3 regions of the Streptomyces sp. NPDC047022 genome follow, and region 3 is predicted to be linked to each of the others. Evidence: riboswitches for the same ligand, from Rfam matches in the RefSeq annotation. Region 3 holds a riboswitch; each other region holds the start of a gene.
The links. A riboswitch is a leader RNA that binds a small molecule or an ion and turns the genes downstream of it on or off. The one in region 3 is predicted to bind thiamine pyrophosphate.
Positions count from the first base shown of each region.

Region 1 (3,264 bases), on a different contig from region 3:
TAGGCCACCGGCGTCTGACCGACGATGTTCGCGGCCACCGTGCGCGGGCCCTGGAGGGCGTTGTCCCAGTGGTGGACCAGCAGACGCGCCTCGTAGCGCCCCGACGGGAAGGACGCGCAGTCGCCGACCGCGTACACATCGGGCGCGGAGGTGCGCAGATGGCCGTCGGCCAGCACCTCGCCGTGGACGCCGAGCTCGATGCCCGAGCCGGCCAGCCACGCCGTGGCCGGACGCGCCCCGATGCCCACGACGACCGCGCCCGCGGGCACCCGCGAGCCGTCGTCGAGCACCACCGCGCCGGGCTCGACGCGCTCCACGCGCGCGTTGGTCCGCAGTTCGGCGCCGCTGTCCGCGTACCACGCGGCCATCGGCGCGGCCACGTCCTCGGGCAGCGCGCCCGCGAGCGGCCGGTCCGCGGCCTCCACCACGGTCACCGCGCAGCCCGCCTCGCGCGCGGCGGTGGCGAACTCGGCGCCGATCCAGCCCGCGCCCACGACCACGATGTCGTGCTGCTCGGCGAGGACCGGCCGCAGCCGTTCGGCGTCGTCCAGGGTGCGCAGCAGATGGACTCCCGGCACGCCTTCGGCGCCCGGGAGCCGGATCGGCTCGGCGCCCGTCGCGATGACCAGGGCGTCGTAGGCCACGGGCCCCTCTTCGGTGTCCAGCTCACGCTCGGCCAGGCGCAGCCCGAGGATCTCGCAGCCCAGCCTGAGTTCGATGTCCAGGGCCTCGAAGTCGACGTCGAAGGCGGAGCCCTCGGCCTTGCCCAGCAGCACGGCCTTCGACAGCGGCGGCCTGTCGTACGGCTGGTGGGGCTCCGCGCCGATGAGTGTCACCCTGCCCCTGAAGCCCTGCTCCCGCAGGGCGACGGCGGTCTGCACCCCGGCCATGCCGGCGCCCGCGATGACGACGCGCCGCGCCACATCGCCTCGTGCCGTGCCGCCCCGTTCATTCGTCTGCTCGCTCACCTGATCACCATAGACAACTGACGATTCGTCAGTCAGGGGGCGTGCTGAGTGACCTGTTCCACAACGCTCGTCCCGCCGCCCGTCCGCGACTCCCACTCCCACGTCTCCTCCAGGCGCACCCGCCCGTCGGGCAGTTCCACGACCTTCGAGACACAGTGCCCGGACGACGTGGTCCCGTCGTGCTTCAGCTGCACGTACCGGAAATCGAGGCGGTCCTCCTCCCGTGTACCCACCAGACGGCCGAGTACGACGTCGCCGCCCGCGTACTCGGCCCAGACCACGCCGTCCTTCTCGTGGTACGTGAACCGGGTGCGCGTGCCGACCTGTCCCGGGGCCTGGTCCGCGACCGGGGCGAGTACCAGACCGTCGAGCGAGCGTGGCATCGGTGGAGGCTCCCTTACTGATGCGAACGGCACGGATTAGGGTTGGCACCGTAGAGCACTCGCGGGAGCCCGGGCGCACCGGGCTGAGAGGGAGGCTGGCGGCCTCCGACCGTACGAACCTGATCCGGGTCATGCCGGCGAAGGGAGGGGGCTGGACGCCCATGTCAGCCATGTCACCCATGCACACCTCGGACACCCGTGCCCCGGACGCCCTCGTCATCGGGGGCGGGATCATCGGACTGGTCACCGCCTGGCGCGCGGCCCAGCGCGGCCTGGCCACCGCCGTGGTGGACCCTGAGCCGGGCGGCGGGGCGGCCCAGGTGGCCGCCGGGATGCTGGCCGCGGTCACCGAACTGCACTACGGCGAGCAGACCCTGCTCGGCCTCAATCTGGAGTCGGCGCGCCGCTACCCGGACTTCGCCGCCGAGCTGAGCGAGGCCACCGGACACGACCTCGGCTACCGCAGATGCGGCACGCTCGCCGTCGCGCTGGACGCCGACGACCGCACCCATCTGCGCGAACTGCACGCGCTCCAGCAGCGCTCGGGCCTGGAATCGGAGTGGCTGACCGGGCGGGAGTGCCGCCGTCTGGAGCCGATGCTCGCGCCGGGTGTGCGCGGCGGGCTCAGGGTCGACGGCGACCACCAGATCGATCCGCGCCGTCTCGCCTCGGCCCTGGTCACGGCCTGCGAGCGCGCCGGAGTCGTCTTCCACCGCGCATGGGCCGAGCGGCTGAACGTACGGGGCGAGCGGGCCGCAGGGGTGCGGACCGCCGACGGCGCCGATCTCGCCGCGGGCCAGGTCGTCCTCGCGGCGGGCAGCCTCAGCGGGCGGCTCGCGGGTGTCCCCGCCCACGTCGTGCCGCCCGTACGCCCCGTGAAGGGGCAGGTGCTGCGCCTGACGGTGCCACGGCAGTACGCGCCCTTCCTGAGCCGCACCGTGCGCGCCGTCGTCCGCGGCAGCCATGTCTACCTGGTGCCGCGCGAGAACGGCGAGCTGGTCGTCGGCGCCACCAGCGAGGAGATGGGCTGGGACACGACGGTCACCGCGGGCGGCGTCTATGAGCTGCTGCGGGACGCGCACGAGCTGGTCCCGGGGCTCACCGAGCTGCCGCTCACCGAGACCCGCGCGGGGCTGCGCCCCGGCTCCCCCGACAACGCCCCGCTGCTCGGCACCACCGGCCTTGACGGCCTGCTGGTGGCCACCGGACACCACCGCAACGGCGTCCTGCTCACCCCGGTCACCGGGGATGTCATGGCGCATGTCCTGACCACCGGGGAACTCCCCGACCACGCACGGCCCTTCACCCCCCGGCGTTTTTCCGCCGCCGCAACCCTCACGGAGCAGCCCGCATGAACATCTCGGTCAACGGGGAGCCCCGCCGGGTCGCTCCCGGTATCGCGCTCGACACCGTCGTGCGGACCCTGACCGCGGCCCACTCCGGTGTGGCCGCCGCCCTCAACGAAACCGTCGTCCCGCGCGGGCAGTGGTCCTCGACCTCCCTCTCCGAGGGCGACCGGGTCGAGGTCCTCACCGCGGTCCAAGGAGGCTGAGCAGCCATGGCCGACGATCCCTTCGTCCTCGGTGGTACGACCTTCTCGTCCCGGCTGATCATGGGAACCGGCGGTGCGCCCAGCCTCGATGTGCTGGAGCGGGCCCTGGTGGCGTCCGGGACGGAGCTGACCACGGTCGCGATGCGGCGCGTGGACGCCTCGGTGCACGGCTCGGTCCTGTCCGTGCTGGACAGGCTGGGCATCCGGGTGCTGCCCAACACGGCGGGCTGCTTCACCGCGGGCGAGGCCGTGCTGACCGCCCGGCTCGCGCGGGAGGCGCTCGGCACCGACCTCGTCAAGCTGGAGGTCATCGCCGACGAGCGGACCCTGCTGCCCGATCCGATCGAGCTGCTGGACGCGG
Region 1 covers NZ_JBEYVV010000001.1:304,399-307,662, forward strand. The annotation lists gene ABZ845_RS01360 (FAD-dependent oxidoreductase) at 1-968, opposite strand, end outside; gene ABZ845_RS01365 (hypothetical protein) at 1,001-1,351, opposite strand; TPP riboswitch at 1,403-1,514, shown strand; gene thiO (glycine oxidase ThiO) at 1,522-2,706, shown strand; gene thiS (sulfur carrier protein ThiS) at 2,703-2,903, shown strand; gene ABZ845_RS01380 (thiazole synthase) at 2,910-3,264, shown strand, end outside.
Region 1: it holds a riboswitch for thiamine pyrophosphate, as region 3 does, so the genes downstream of both, thiO (glycine oxidase ThiO) here and ABZ845_RS16255 (thiamine ABC transporter substrate-binding protein) in region 3, are expected to answer to the same signal.

Region 2 (3,264 bases), on a different contig from region 3:
CGGTGCTCCCGCAGCCAGGCGGCCAGCCCCTCCGCCCCGCCGAACCCCCCGACCCGTACGTCCCCGTCGAGCGCTCCGGGCCGGGACACCCGCCCGGCCAGGGACGTGGTCACTCTGACGCCGGGCCGTGCGGCGAGCGCGGCGGCGAGTTCGCGTGCCTCGGTGGTGCCGCCGAGGATCAGGACGTGCGAGGGCATGGGGTCGAGGGTACGGGTGGGTTGTGCTGTTTCGCGGTGCCGGTCCCTCAGTTCCCGGCGACCAGCACCGCGCTCCCCTGGCCGACTCCCACACACATGGTGGCGAGCCCGCGTGCCGCCCCGCCGCGCCGCATCCGGTGCAGCAGCGTCGTGAGGATGCGTGCCCCCGAGCAGCCGAGGGGATGGCCGAGGGCGATGGCGCCGCCGGTCGGGTTGACCAGGTCGGGGTCGATGCCGAGACGGTCGACGCAGGCGAGGGCCTGGGCGGCGAACGCCTCGTTGAACTCGGCCTCCTGGACGTCGCCGATGGTCCAGCCGGCGCGGGCGAGGGCCTTCTGCGTGGCGGGCACGGGGCCGATGCCCATGACGTCCGGGTGCACTCCGGCCGAGGCGCCCGCGACATAGCGGCCGAGGGATTCCAGACCGAGATCGTTCAGGGCCTCCTCGCTGACGAGGAGCAGTCCGGCCGCGCCGTCGTTCATGGGTGAGGCGTTGCCCGCGGTGACGGTGCCGCCCTGGCGGAACGCGGGCTTGAGGCGGGCGAGTTTCTCGTACGACGTGTCCTCGCGCACGCACTCGTCCTCGGTGACGACCACACCGTCCGGGCGGGTCACCGGCAGGAGTTCGGCGTCGAAGAAGCCGTTCTTACGGGCTTCGGCTGCACGCCGGTGGCTGCGCAGCGCGAAGTCGTCCTGGCGTTCGCGCGGGACGCCGTACCGGTCGGCGACCTCTTCGGCGGTCTCCCCCATGGGCAGCAGGCCGTGGAGTTCCTTCATGGCCGGGTTGACCAGCCGCCAGCCGAGGCGGGTGTCGAAGGTCTCCATACGGTGCGGCAGGGCCTCGTCGGGGCGGGGCAGGACGAAGGGGGCGCGGCTCATGGACTCCGAGCCTCCCGCGAGCACGACGTCCGCTTCGCCGGCGGCGATGGTGCGCGCGGCCATGGTGACCGCCTCCAGGCCGGAGGCGCACAGCCGGTTGACCGTGGCGCCCGGCACCGAGTCGGGCAGCCCGGCGAGGAGGGCGGCCATGCGGGCGACGTTGCGGTTGTCCTCGCCGGCCTGGTTGGCCGCGCCCCAGTAGACGTCGTCGACGCGGGCGGGGTCGAGGTCGGGCGCGTCGGCCATGAGGCCCCGGATCACGGTCGCCGCGAGGTCATCGGGCCGTACCGTGGACAGGGAGCCGCGCAGCTTGCCGATGGGGGTGCGGCGGGCGGCCGCGAAATGGACGGTACGCACGATGGAACTCCTGAGCGCACTCGGTGACGAGTCGATGAGTCGAAGAGGACGACGCAATAATTAGCACCGCTAGTTTTGGACTATAGACCGCCGGGCCCTCCCTGGGAAGATCCCCGGGTTTTACCCCGTGCGTCCAGGGGACCCGGGCGCGCATGGAGTGGTTGCGGTACGCGGCATGTGTGGACGAGGACCCCGAGTTGTTCTTCCCCGTCGGTTCCACAGGCCCGGCCATCACCGAGATCGCGGCGGCCAAGCGAGTGTGCCACCGCTGCCCGGTGATGGTCGAGTGCTTGACATGGGCGCTCAGGAGCGAGCAGACGGCGGGCGTGTGGGGCGGCACCGACGAGCGGGAGCGCGCGAGGTTGCTCCGGTCCGCCAGAAGTCTCCCCCAGGGGCGGCGGGCACCGTAGCTGCTGTCGTCGTCGCTGGTGGCTCGGGTTACTCTTGCCGCCGTACCGGACACGGGGTGCCCCGCGAGGGCTGAGATCACACCCGTTGAACCTGAACCAGTTCGTACTGGCGGAGGGATGTCATCCATGCCATTGGCGCATGTTTCCGGCGGGCTGCCCGCCGACGGCCGCAGAGGCGTCTTCGACGGACGGATGCCCACGGCTCCCGGTGACCTCAGGGTCGAGGGACACGGCATCGAACCCGTCCCCGAGAGCAACCGCTACGGCGGGGCGGGACGGCTGTTCACCGTGTGGTTCGCGCCGAACCTGACCATGACCGGTGTGTTCACCGGAACCCTCGGTATCGCGCTCGGCCTGGACTTCACCACCGCACTCGCCGCCGTCGTCCTGGGCACCGTGGTGGGCGCGGTGCCCACCGCCTACCTCGGCACCTGGGGCAGCCGCACCGGCGCCGGTCAGCTGCCGCTCGCCCGGCTCGCCTTCGGACGTGCGGTTGCGCTGCCCGGAGTGCTCCAGTGGCTGTCGTCGGTCGCCTGGGACGCGCTGATCGGTCTGTTCGGCGGGGACGCGCTTGCGCGGCTGTGCGGCTGGCCCTTCTGGCTCGGGGTGCTGGTCATGATGCTGGGGCAGGGCGCCCTCGGGATCCTCGGCTACGAGGCGATCCACCGCCTGCAGACCGTCATGACCTTCGTGCTCGCCGCCGCCTTCGCGCTGATCGCCATGCGGATGCCGGCCGGCGCCCATCTCGCCGCGACGGGCAGCGCACAAGGCGCCGACCGCGCGGGCGCGTTCGTGCTGACCAGCACCATCGCGCTCAGCCTCACCCTGTCCTGGGCCCCCTACGCCAGCGACTTCAGCCGCTATCTGCCCCGCACCACCTCCCGCTCCCGGATGTTCTGGTGCACGCTGCTCGGTCTCGTGGTGTCCTTCCTCGCCGTTCAGGCCCTCGGCCTGTGGGGCGCCTCGGTGCTCACCGACCAGACAGCCGCGGGCGTCGACAAACTGCTGGGCGGTGGCGCTGCTGGCGCCCTCGGGCTGCTGGCCGTGGCACTGGCGGCGCTGTGCAGCAACGCCATGAACGACTACAGCGGCTCCCTGGCCCTGCAGACCGTCGGCGTCCGCCTGCCCCGTCCCGCTGCCGCCGCCCTCGCCGCGGCGCTCGGCTTCCCGCTGGTGCTGTGGATGCACGCGGCCGACACCACCGCCCGGTTCCAGAACGTGCTGCTGTTCGTGGGCTACTGGATCCCCGGGTTCGTGGCCATCGTGGTCGTGGACTGGCTGGTCCGGCGCGGTGCCGTGACGGACCTCGCCGCCGCGACGAGCCGCCCCCGCTCACCGTGGCCCCCGCTGCTCGCGTTCGCCGGCGCCTTCGCCGTGGCGGTGCCGTTCATGGACACCGGTCTGTACATAGGTCCCGTCGCC
Region 2 covers NZ_JBEYVV010000052.1:22,792-26,055, reverse strand. The annotation lists gene ABZ845_RS30360 (cobalt-precorrin-6A reductase) at 1-197, opposite strand, end outside; gene ABZ845_RS30355 (thiolase family protein) at 245-1,432, opposite strand; gene ABZ845_RS30350 (WhiB family transcriptional regulator) at 1,585-1,842, shown strand; TPP riboswitch at 1,885-1,977, shown strand; gene ABZ845_RS30345 (cytosine permease) at 1,969-3,264, shown strand, end outside.
Region 2: it holds a riboswitch for thiamine pyrophosphate, as region 3 does, so the genes downstream of both, ABZ845_RS30345 (cytosine permease) here and ABZ845_RS16255 (thiamine ABC transporter substrate-binding protein) in region 3, are expected to answer to the same signal.

Region 3 (3,264 bases):
ATCCGCGCCAGCGGGAGCCGAAGCTCACCATCCGCGGCCGCACGTGCGTGGTCGTAGAACTCATCGGGTCGCAAAGCCATGATCGGAAGACTAACGTCGCTCATCGGTGCCGCGGCGGCCGATGAACACTGGGCTGATCGGGTGGTGGCGGAGAGCACGGGCGTAGTTCCCGCACGCGCATGACCACCAGGTCAGGGTTCGGTAACCACGAGGTCAGGGTCCGGCTCGACGGGTGGCGGGCAGCTGACGAGTGATCGTCGCCGGGCCGTCTCCGGGCCGTCCGGCGCCCTCAGCAACGACCGGTGACACCTGCTGACGACAGTCGAAGCGAGCGACGCCCGCAGGTCACCCGATTGGATCTGCGACACTGGTATCGCCATGCCTATGCCCGGAGAACTCACATTCGTCGCGCCGCGCGGAGCCAAGACGCCGCCGCGGCATCTTGCCGATCTCACGCCCGCCGAGCGCAAGGAAGCGGTCGCCGCGGTCGGCGAGAAGCCGTTCCGTGCCAAGCAGCTCTCGCAGCACTACTTCGCCCGGTACGCGCACGACCCGGCGGAGTGGACCGACATTCCCGCTGCCTCCCGGGGCAGGCTCCAGGAGGCGCTGCTCCCCGAGCTGATGACGGTCGTGCGGCATCTGTCGACCGACGAGGACACGACCCGCAAGACGCTGTGGCGGCTGTTCGACGGGACCCTCGTCGAGTCCGTGCTGATGCGCTATCCCGACCGGGTCACCATGTGCATCAGCTCCCAGGCGGGCTGCGGCATGAACTGCCCCTTCTGCGCCACCGGCCAGGCAGGGCTCGACCGCAACCTGTCCACCGCCGAGATCGTGCACCAGATCGTGGACGGCATGCGGGCGCTGCGTGACGGCGAGATCCCCGGTGGTCCGGCGCGGCTGTCCAACATCGTCTTCATGGGCATGGGCGAGCCCCTCGCCAACTACAAGCGTGTCGTCGGCGCCATCCGCGCGCTCACCGACCCGGCGCCGGACGGGCTGGGGCTGTCGCAGCGCGGGATCACGGTCTCGACCGTCGGACTGGTCCCGGCCATCCACCGCTTCGCCGACGAGGGCTTCAAGTGCCGGCTCGCCGTCTCGCTGCACGCGCCGGACGACGAACTGCGTGACACCCTCGTTCCCGTCAACACCCGCTGGAAGGTGCGCGAGGTCCTCGACGCCGGGTTCGAGTACGTCGAGAAGTCGGGACGGCGGCTGTCCATCGAGTACGCCCTGATCCGTGACATCAACGACCAGGCCTGGCGCGGCGACCGGCTGGGCCGGCTGCTTCGGGGCAAGCCCGTCCATGTGAACCTGATCCCGCTGAACCCGACGCCCGGCTCCAAGTGGACCGCGTCGAGGCCCGAGGACGAGAAGGCGTTCGTCGAGGCGATCGCCGCCCATGGTGTGCCGGTGACGATCCGGGACACCCGAGGCCAGGAGATCGACGGGGCGTGCGGACAGCTGGCGGCGACCGAGCGCTGAAGCGACAGCGGTAGTCTGGCCCGAGCACATCATCTTCATATGTACGATTCATATTTCCGACAGGGGAGCGCCGCAGCGCTGAGAGTGCGGGATCGCCCGCAGACCCTCTGAACCTCGCCCAGGTCATTCTGGGTAGGAAGTTCGGTCTCGACTCAAGCTGTTGTGCCCTGCCCGGGTTCCCTTCGGGGGCGTTTGGGCAGGGCCGCGTCTCTTCCTGGTCACCCAGGAGGAATCCAGTGAGCATCACCGGCAGGCAGTTCGCGGCCCTGGCCGTCGGGCTGGGCATGGTCACGTTGACCGCGTGCGGGTCGTCCGGCTCCACGAGCGCGGGCGGCGGTGACTCAACCACCGTGACTCTCGTCAGCCACGACTCATGGGCCGCGTCCAAGAGCGTCATCGCGGCCTTCGAGAAGCAGTCCGGCTACAAGGTCAAGGTGCTGGAGGACGGCGACGCGGGCCAGGCAGTCAACAAGGCGATCCTCACCAAGGACAACCCGCAGGGCGACGTCTTCTTCGGCGTGGACAACACCCTGCTCTCGCGGGCCCTCGACAACGGGCTGTTCCAGCCGTACCAGGCCAAGGGGCTCGGCCAGGTCGACGCGCGCTTCCAGCTCGACGCGGACAAGCACCGGGTCACACCGATCGACTACGGCGACATCTGCGTCAACTACGACAAGAAGTACTTCGCCGACCACAAGCTGACGCCGCCCACCTCCTTCGACGATCTGACCCAGCCCGCGTACAAGAACCTCCTCGTCACCGAGAACGCCTCCACCTCCTCGCCCGGCCTGGGCTTCCTGCTCGGCACCGCCGCGAAGTACGGGGACAAGGGCTGGCAGGAGTACTGGACGAAGCTCAAGGCCAACGGCGTCAAGGTGGTCGACGGCTGGGAGCAGGCCTACGACCAGGAGTTCTCCGGTTCGGCCGGCGGAAGGAAGGCGGGCGGCGACCGTCCGCTCGTCGTGTCGTACGCCTCCTCGCCGCCCGCCGAGGTCGTCTACGCCAAGCCGCGGCCGAAGACCGCCCCGACCGGCGTCGCGAGCGGCACCTGTTTCCGCCAGATCGAGTTCGCGGGCCTGCTCGGCCACGCCCACAACCCCAAGGGTGCCAAGGCGTTCATCGACTTCCTGCTCACCAGGCAGTTCCAGGAGGACATGCCGTTCAACATGTACGTCTACCCGGTCGTCCAGGGCGCGAAGGTGCCGGCCGAGTTCACCGAGTACGGTCCCGCGGCCACCAGCCCGGAAATCATGGCCCCGGCCAAGATCGCAGCCAATCGCGACCCCTGGGTCAAGTCGTGGACCTCGCTCGTACTGAAGTAGGCGAAGCAGCCGGCCAGGCCGGAGCGGCCAGGACGGACGACGCGGCTCCAAGGAGGTGGGGGAGCGCGGCGCGGACGGCCCTCATGGCCGTGCCCGTCGCGTTCTTCGCGGTCTTCTTCGCCTACCCCGTCGGCGCGATCGTCTCGCGTGGTCTCCACGCCGACGGGGTGTGGCGGTTCGGGCGGATCACGGACGTGCTCGCGGGGCCGGACATCCGGCATGTGCTGTGGTTCACGACCTGGCAGGCGCTCGCCTCCACCGCGCTCACGCTGCTGATCGCGCTGCCCGGCGCCTATGTCTTCGCGCGGCTGGACTTCCCGGGCAAGCAGGTGCTGCGCGCGGTCGTCACCGTCCCGTTCGTCCTGCCGACGGTCGTCGTGGGCACCGCCTTCCTTGCGCTCGTCGGCCGGGGCGGGCTCCTGGACGATCTGTGGGGCGTACGTCTCGACACCACCGT
Region 3 covers NZ_JBEYVV010000013.1:44,366-47,629, reverse strand. The annotation lists gene ABZ845_RS16265 (hypothetical protein) at 1-80, opposite strand, end outside; gene rlmN (23S rRNA (adenine(2503)-C(2))-methyltransferase RlmN) at 379-1,485, shown strand; TPP riboswitch at 1,537-1,642, shown strand; gene ABZ845_RS16255 (thiamine ABC transporter substrate-binding protein) at 1,728-2,807, shown strand; gene ABZ845_RS16250 (iron ABC transporter permease) at 2,891-3,264, shown strand, end outside.